Pseudobacteriovorax antillogorgiicola: one gene and its partner. The protein of the gene in region 2 binds, or shares a complex with, the protein of the main gene of each other region. Links are inferred from orthologs where the notes say so. Each region holds a gene or a part of one and is shown on either strand. Other genes may lie near its edges.

What was found.
Region 1: the proteins of secY (region 2) and secA are in contact, whole or in part, in a crystal structure (PDB 3DIN), measured with the Thermotoga maritima proteins. The link is inferred for Pseudobacteriovorax antillogorgiicola from one-to-one orthologs. Residues at the interface, in WP_004081795.1 of Thermotoga maritima: Glu108, Gly109, Glu110, Glu111, Ala236, Glu237, Arg238, Arg239, Ile240, Thr241, Ile242, Gln243, Tyr244, Ala245, Arg246, Arg247, Val248, Thr249, Gly250, Arg251, Arg252, Val253, Tyr254, Gly256, Ala257, Ser258, Thr259, Tyr260, Leu261, Pro262; in WP_004082002.1 of Thermotoga maritima: Glu261, Ala262, Arg263, Lys300, Ala301, Arg302, Thr303, Ile304, Ile305, Leu323, Tyr324, Asp325, Pro326, Val329, Ser330, Tyr333, Ile336, Lys340, Phe345, Val349, Glu363, Phe364, Tyr374, Ser375, Gly376, Gly377, Glu393, Ile395, Thr482, Ser483.

Annotation. Positions count from the first base shown.
Region 1 is NZ_FWZT01000001.1:382,751-387,410, reverse strand. Bases 201-3,372 are described here. They hold secA (preprotein translocase subunit SecA), read right to left. Parts: upstream 3,035-3,372; coding sequence 401-3,034; downstream 201-400. Other genes in these bases: B9N89_RS01935 (M23 family metallopeptidase), read right to left, coding at 3,224-3,372; B9N89_RS01945 (hypothetical protein), read right to left, coding at 201-306. Also shown: more of B9N89_RS01945, read right to left, coding at 1-200; more of B9N89_RS01935, read right to left, coding at 3,373-4,168; B9N89_RS01930 (Stp1/IreP family PP2C-type Ser/Thr phosphatase), read right to left, coding at 4,186-4,660. UniProt on the Escherichia coli protein: Required for protein export, interacts with the SecYEG preprotein conducting channel.
Region 2 is NZ_FWZT01000001.1:192,799-195,690, forward strand. It holds secY (preprotein translocase subunit SecY), read right to left. Parts: upstream 2,162-2,892; coding sequence 839-2,161; downstream 1-838. Other genes in the region: infA (translation initiation factor IF-1), read right to left, coding at 1-68; B9N89_RS00965 (adenylate kinase), read right to left, coding at 204-842; rplO (50S ribosomal protein L15), read right to left, coding at 2,164-2,607; rpmD (50S ribosomal protein L30), read right to left, coding at 2,624-2,809; rpsE (30S ribosomal protein S5), read right to left, coding at 2,834-2,892. UniProt on the Escherichia coli protein: The central subunit of the protein translocation channel SecYEG. Consists of two halves formed by TMs 1-5 and 6-10.

The DNA.
Region 1 (4,660 bases), 190 kb from region 2 along the record:
CTTCCAGAGTTTCTGCTGAAATAGTTCTTTTGAAAGTGTTGGTTCGTCTTCGGGAAGCACGGATTCTTCGGAAACATAGAGTTTCTTCTTGGGAGCGGTGTCTTCCATATTGATCTGAGCCCACTCTCCTCCACCAACACCTTGGGTGAGGGTAGGTTCATCGCCCCCAAAAGCAGTTTTTGCAAATCTTTGTGATGCGGGTGCAGCATTCGGGAACGCTGCATCAATGGCCTGATGAACCATGACCAAGGTACGTGAGACGATGATATCATGGTCCGTTGGGATAAATTCAAAAACCCGCTTCACCAGCTCCTCCCCGTGACATTCAGTGCTTATTATGACAAAAAAGCCAAGCTTTCGTAAGCTTGGCTTTTAATTTTCCATCTGTATGAGCTTGCCCCTAGGCGAGAGGTTCAGCTCCGGGGCGACCGTGACACTTCTTGAATTTTTTGCCAGAACCACAGGGACAAGGATCATTGCGCCCAATTTTATCCAGATCCCGCTTAAATGGTTGAGCTTTTGGCTCGGTCTCGACATGCCCTGAACGAGAGCCATGGTAGATCATGCCATCATCTTCTGCATTGCCACTTGGAGCAGGAGCCGCTTGTGCGGGGCCAGCTTCAGGGTGTGCGAAGTTCATTTGCGTTGTGTCGGGCTCTTCGACTTCCAAATCTTGCTCTGTGGCTAGCTCCGGTGGAGGCATCCGTACAAGTGCTAGAGTTGTCTCGTCTTCAATGCGGCCCATCATGCTTTCGAATAGATTGAAAGCCTCTTTTTTGTATTCTTGAAGTGGGTCTCGCTGTGCATAGCCACGCAAGCGAACATTGTCTTGCAATTGATCCATCGCCCGGAGATGATCTTTCCAAGTTTGGTCAAGAATTTGAAGATAAACAAAGGCTTCCACCTTTTTCATGATATCTTCGCTAACCTTGAGTTTCTTGTCATTGTAGTGCTTAAGGACGATTTCCTGTGTTGCATGAAGGAGAGCGTCCATACTTGCATCTTCGGCATCGATATTGAGATCTAAATCCATATGGAATTCGTTGCTGAGCTCTTCTTGAATGGCCTTCATATCATACGACGGCTGATTGGTAAGCTCAGGAGAGTACTTTGCGCATATACCCTCTGTGATTCCCTCGACGGAGTCTTTCATGAAGGATAAGTCAACCGTACCGTCCAAGATGTTACGGCGACGACCATAGACCACTTTTCTCTGCTGATTCATGACATCGTCGTACTCAAGGACGTGTTTTCGGCTGGAAAAGTTTTGCTCTTCCACACGTTTTTGAGCTTTTTCGATGGCTCTTGTAACCATGGGAGAAATAATCGCTTCCCCTTCCTTCATGCCGAGCCTGCTCATAATTGCTGACAGTCGGTCGGAGGCGAAGATTCTCATGAGATCGTCTTCGAGAGAAAGGAAGAACTTACTGCGACCAGGGTCACCTTGACGTCCAGAACGACCACGAAGCTGATTATCGATACGTCGCGACTCATGGCGTTCGGTACCGATAACAAAAAGTCCGCCTACCGCTGAAACCCCTTCACCGAGCTTAATGTCAGTACCTCGGCCGGCCATGTTTGTGGAGATTGTGACATTTCCCTTTTGGCCCGCGTTAGCAATGATTGACGCCTCACGGCCATGGTTTTTCGCGTTAAGGATCTCGTGGGGAATATTGCGTTGGCGTAGTAGCGACGCCAATAACTCTGATTTCTCAACCGATACGGTACCCACAAGGACCGGCTGGCCTTGCTTTTGAGCCTTAGCAATCTCGTCGGCGATCACATTGAACTTCTCCCGTGCTGTGCGGTAGATCTCATCTTGATCATCCTGACGAGCGATGGGTTTGTTCGTGGGGATGACAACAACGTCAAGCTCATAGATTTTCTTAAATTCAACCGCCTCAGTATCAGCAGTACCAGTCATACCAGCGAGGCTACTGTAGAGTCGGAAATAGTTTTGAAAGGTAATCGAAGCGAGAACTTGGGTCTCGTTTTCAACGGGTAAATGCTCTTTGGCTTCCAGTGCACCATGAAGGCCATCAGAGTAACGTCGACCAGGCATCAATCGTCCGGTGAACTCATCAACGATGATGACTTTATTATCACGGACAACATAATCAACGTCCTTCTTAAAGACTACATGGGCCTTCAGAGCTTGCTGAACGTGGTGGAGGTACTCAATGTTAGATGGATCGTAAAGATTTTCAACCCGCAGCCTTTTCTCAAGCTTGCTGATGCCATCTTCTGTTAGAGAAACGTTCCGCGACTTTTCGTCGACTATATAGTCGCTATCCTTTTGCAAGCCAGGAATTGTCGCATTGACCGTTGCATAGATTTCGGTGTTGGTTTCTGCAGGGCCAGAGATGATGAGAGGCGTTCGCGCCTCGTCGATAAGGATGGAGTCAACCTCATCGACGATACAGAAGTTGTGATCTCGCTGCACATAGCGGCCGAGATCGGTTTTCATATTATCTCTGAGGTAGTCAAAACCGAATTCGTTATTGGTCCCGTAGGTAATATCTGAGTGATAGGCTTCGCGACGTTGCTCATCATTGAGTCCATGAACGATCAGGCCCGTAGTCATTCCAAGGAAGCCGTAAAGCTGGCCCATTTCTTCTGATTGAGTCGAAGCCAGGTAGTCATTGACGGTCACCACGTGGGCGCCTTTGCCTGACAAGGCATGTAAATACACAGGAAGGGTTGCTGTGAGGGTTTTACCTTCACCAGTTTTCATCTCAGCGATACGTCCTTCGAACAGCGCGATACCACCAACCATCTGAACATCAAAGTGGCGCATGCCAAGGGTTCTCTTCGAAGCCTCGCGGACTGTGGCGAAAGCTTCTGGTAAGATATCGTACTGAGTTGCCCCTTTAGCCAGTTTGTCTTTGAACTCTTGGGTCTTTTGCCGTAGCTCGTCGTCGCTCAGCTTCTCCAAACTTGATTCTAGTTTGTTAATGTCGTCGACGATCATACGATATCGCTTGAGTTCCCGATCGTTTTTAGTCCCAAAGATTTTCTTGGCCAGATTTAACATGCTTGTCTCGTTTTATTTATGATGCTCTTCTTGTATGTTGTTTAGACTCACTAAAACGCTGGTAAGTATACTTGCTGCGTGGCGAGAAAAAAAACCCAAAATCCACATTTACTAACAATGTGACTATAGGTCGAGAACCATTAAAGAACTTTAAGGGTTATTGACGGTGTGGCAGGTCAAAATATAGACTTATTGGATATCCAGGATGAATTTCTTGGGGTCTGAGTATCTGCCATTGACCAGAATCTCGTAGTGGAGGTGAGGTCCAGTGGATCTTCCAGTCATTCCAACGGTGGCGATTTGGTCGCCTCTCTTGACTTTTTGACCGGGTTGAACCATATTCTGCGCATTGTGACCAAAGCGGGATACAACCCCGTAGCCATGTGCAATCATGATAAAGTTGCCAAAGCCTGCCTTGGCCCCACTGAAGATCACAACTCCATCTGCAGGGGCGTAGATGGGAGTTCCCATGGGGGCGGCGACATCAATACCTTTATGCATCGTCTTTTGTCCGGTGAAAGGCGAAATCCTAGGGCCGAAGCCAGAGGTGATCCAGCCATCAACTGGTGTGGCCGACGGAATCGATGATAGGAGGCTGCGTTGCTGGCTAAGCGTCGACAAAAGCTTTTGCATCTCAAGAGCATTGCGATTGGCACGATTACCAATGCTTTGGACCCGATCGAAGACGGAGCGAAACACAAGTTTGTCCATATCGATCCCCAGGGGTAAATTCTTCTGGGCCGTGTTTTCGGTCATATTCTTTTCGGCATAGCGAAACTCTTCGGGGGTGAGAGGGCCAATGCCCGTTTTGCGAGAGAACTTCTTAACCTTGAGCTGGGTAAGATCACCTAGTTTCTCACTATAGTCCTGAACTCTCTGGAGTGAGTTTTTTACCTCATCTAGATTGCTCATAAGAAGACGGGCCTCGCCTTTGAGTCCCTGATTTTCAGCAAGTATTTTTTTGTAAGAGGTCCTGATCGAACGCAGTTCGATATAATCGAATACTAAATAGCCCAAAAGACTGGTTAGAAATAGGGACCCAACAGCCAAGGAACGTAAGGCAAACTTGGGGATCTTCAGTTGCTTGGTTTGGCTCGCATTTTCAGGGATAATTAGTATTGTCAAACGCTTCATTGCGTAGGCTCACTCCATTATTCGATTTCGACCACGAGGGCAGTAATATTATCCTCCCCTCCGCGCTCATTTGCCAGCCTTACCATACTATTGACAGAGTTTAAGCCGTTTCGACTGACAGCATTCGATAGCTCTGCATCACTTATTTTACCATGAAGACCATCGCTGCATAGTAAGAGGTAGTCATCCGACTCTAGTGCGAGGCATGAGGCATCGACGTCCTCTTCTTCCTGATATCCTACACTACGGGTGATAACATTCTTTAAGTGATGAACTTCCGCCTCCTCTGGGGTTAAAATACCAGCTCTCACCTGCTCATTCACCAACGAGTGATCGAAGGTGATCTGGTATATAAAACCTTTTCGGACCAAATAAAGCCGACTATCACCCACATGGGCAAAATATGCGTAATTATTGAAAATTTTAACCGCAGTTGCCGTCGTACCCATACCTCGAAGTGTGGGGTCTTCGAGAGAATGTTCGTAGATTTTA
Region 2 (2,892 bases):
TTGAACATTGCATTCGGTAGAGGTTCTTTTACGACACCTTCCACTTCTATAACATCTTCTTTTGCCATATCTTCCGCTCTAACCTGTTTGAAAATTTAGGAAAAGACCCTATCTTTAATCAGAGCTGCGACACTCTACACCGTTAAAAACGGATGGGCAAGCCTTGATTAACAAATTCTATAAGCCACGATTACCGTTGCTATTTATAGGCTCTGGATCGCTTTGGAGATGCGTTCAAACACCTCTTCAGTAGACCCGTTGCCATCGACCCGAACATAAAGGCCTTCGCCCTGATAAAAGTCTAGGACCGGCTTCGTCTCATTTTCGTATACATCGAGCCGAACCCGAACCTTCTCCTCGTTATCATCAGGTCTCTGCTGCAGCTGTCCACCGCAGCGATCGCAAACCCCTTCAACCTTTGGAGGGCTGAAGTTCACATGAAACGAAGCACCACAATTCCCGCACGTCCTTCGGCCACAGAGCCGACTCATGAGAACGTCGCTATCGACATCCAAGTGAAGCGCAGCTTTTACGGGATACTGCTCTTTCAGAGTCTTGAGTGTTTCTGCCTGACTTAGATTCCTGGGGTAGCCATCCAGAAGAATCTTCTCCTCTGTAGTTGCAGCTAGCTCAGCCTTCAAAATATCGAGCAGAACATCGTCGGGAACCAGTTTGCCAGCTGACATTAGCTCGCTTGCTTTCTTCCCAACTTCCGTACCCAACTTGATCTGCCGACGCAATGCGTCGCCAGTTGATATCTTCCGAAACCCCTGCTTCTCTACTAATAGATCTGCTTGGGTTCCCTTACCAGCACCAGGGGCGCCAGTGATAACTACAATCATCGTCTCGCACCCCGTCGTCGTGGACTACCCTGCTTCATAAAAGCTTCATACCGTAAGGACTGACGATGAGCGTCAATTTGCCTAAAGGTTTCGAGTGCCACCCCAACGATAATCAAAAGACTTGTCCCACCGAAGTAGAACTGCACGTTGAAACGATCTGTTATGATCGACGGTACCAGACAGATCGCAGCTAGATAGATAGCCCCTGTCAACGTCAACCGGTTTATGACGCGACCCAAAAAGTCTGCAGTCTTAGCCCCTGGTCGAATACCAGGAATGTAGCCACCGTGCTTCTTAAGGTTCTCAGCTATGTCATCTGGCTTAAATTGAATCGACGTGTAGAAGAACGCGAAGAAGACAATCAAAGCAAGGTAAACGACATTATAAAGCCAACCACCCGGGATAAAAACGGTATTTAGAAAATTAGCAACTGGGCTACCCTCTAAAACTTGGGCTGCTGTAACTGGAATTTGAAGCAAGGAGCTCGCAAAAATTGGTGGAATGACGCCCGCAGTGTTCACTCTGATCGGTAGATGAGAGGTTTGTCCCCCGTAAACTCTTTTTCCGACCTGCCGCTTTGCGTATTGAATCGGAACTTGCCTTGCGCCTTGCTCAATGAAAACAACCCCAGCTGTTATCACAACGACGATAACCAGAAGGATTATGATCTGGAGAGCTTCCATTTCTGCCGTGTTGTACTTGCTATAAGTATTGGTAATTACTGAAGGAAGACCAGCAACGATTCCGGCAAAAATGATTAGTGAAATGCCGTTGCCGACACCTCGTTCCGTGATCTGCTCACCAATCCACATCACCAAAGCAGTACCTGCAGTAAGACTGAGTGCTGTAAACAGCAACCACCCCATTCCTGGGTCCACAACCAGCGAACCACCGCCAAATTCAGCGGTGGATAGCGTTCTTGCGATCATAAAACCCTGAATCACTGCAAGCAAAATTGTCCCGTAGCGGGTGTACTGAGTGATCTTTTTTCGCCCAGCTTCACCTTCTTTCGAAAGTGCCTCTAAATGAGGGACCACAACTGTCAAGAGCTGGGCTATGATGGACGCGGAAATATACGGCATCACTCCCAAGGCGAAAATACTAAACCTCTCGAGGGCTCCACCAGAAAACATGTTGATCATTCCGAAGGCGTTTGCTCCCTGGCTTTGGAAAAACTCCCCAAGCCTCGCTGCATCAACGCCTGGAATCGGCACGTGAACACCGATTCGGTATAAAGCTAAAAAACCAAGAGTAAAAAGTATCTTCTTCTGGAGATGATTCAAGCTCATCTCCTGAAGTGACGACGTCCGCTGTGCCACGATTAGATCTCCTCGACTTTACCGCCTGCCTTCTCAACTGCTGCTTTTGCGGAAGCACTGAACTTCTGAACATTAATTGTCAGTGCTTTTTCTAGAGTTCCGCGTCCGAGTAACTTGACGGGACATCCGGGCTTTCGTAATAGACCAGCTTTATCTAAAACTTCTGGCGTAATGGTAGACCCGGCCTCAAACCTGTTTAGGCTGTCCAAGTTTATGGGATTATACTCAATTCGGAAAGGGTTTTTGAACCCTCTCTTAGGCAGACGTCTGTACAAAGGCATTTGACCACCTTCGAAACCAGGAGCAATTCCGCCACCCTTGCGAGCTTTCTGCCCTTTGTGACCCTTACCAGCAGTCTTTCCTAGACCGCTACCAGGACCACGCCCGATTCGCTTCTTTTTCTTATTAGAGCCTTTAGCGGGCGATAAATTACTTAAATCTTTCATTTAACTTGCCTCTTTCTTATTCAGAAACCAGCTCATACTCAACAAGGTGCCTCACCTTATTGACCATGCCGCGAGTGCAATTGTTATCCTTGTGCGTTCTTTCTTGGCCAATCTTACCAAGACCTAAAGCCTTAACAACCTTACGCAGGGATTCGCTGCTTCCGATGAGGCTTTTTTTCTGGCGAACTACAATCTTTGACATTTCTTTCTCCAGTATTTGAGCGAATTAGTTGCTGTGTCTTACTTGAAGAACGTCTGCAGCCTCTTTCCCTCGTCGTGCAGCGT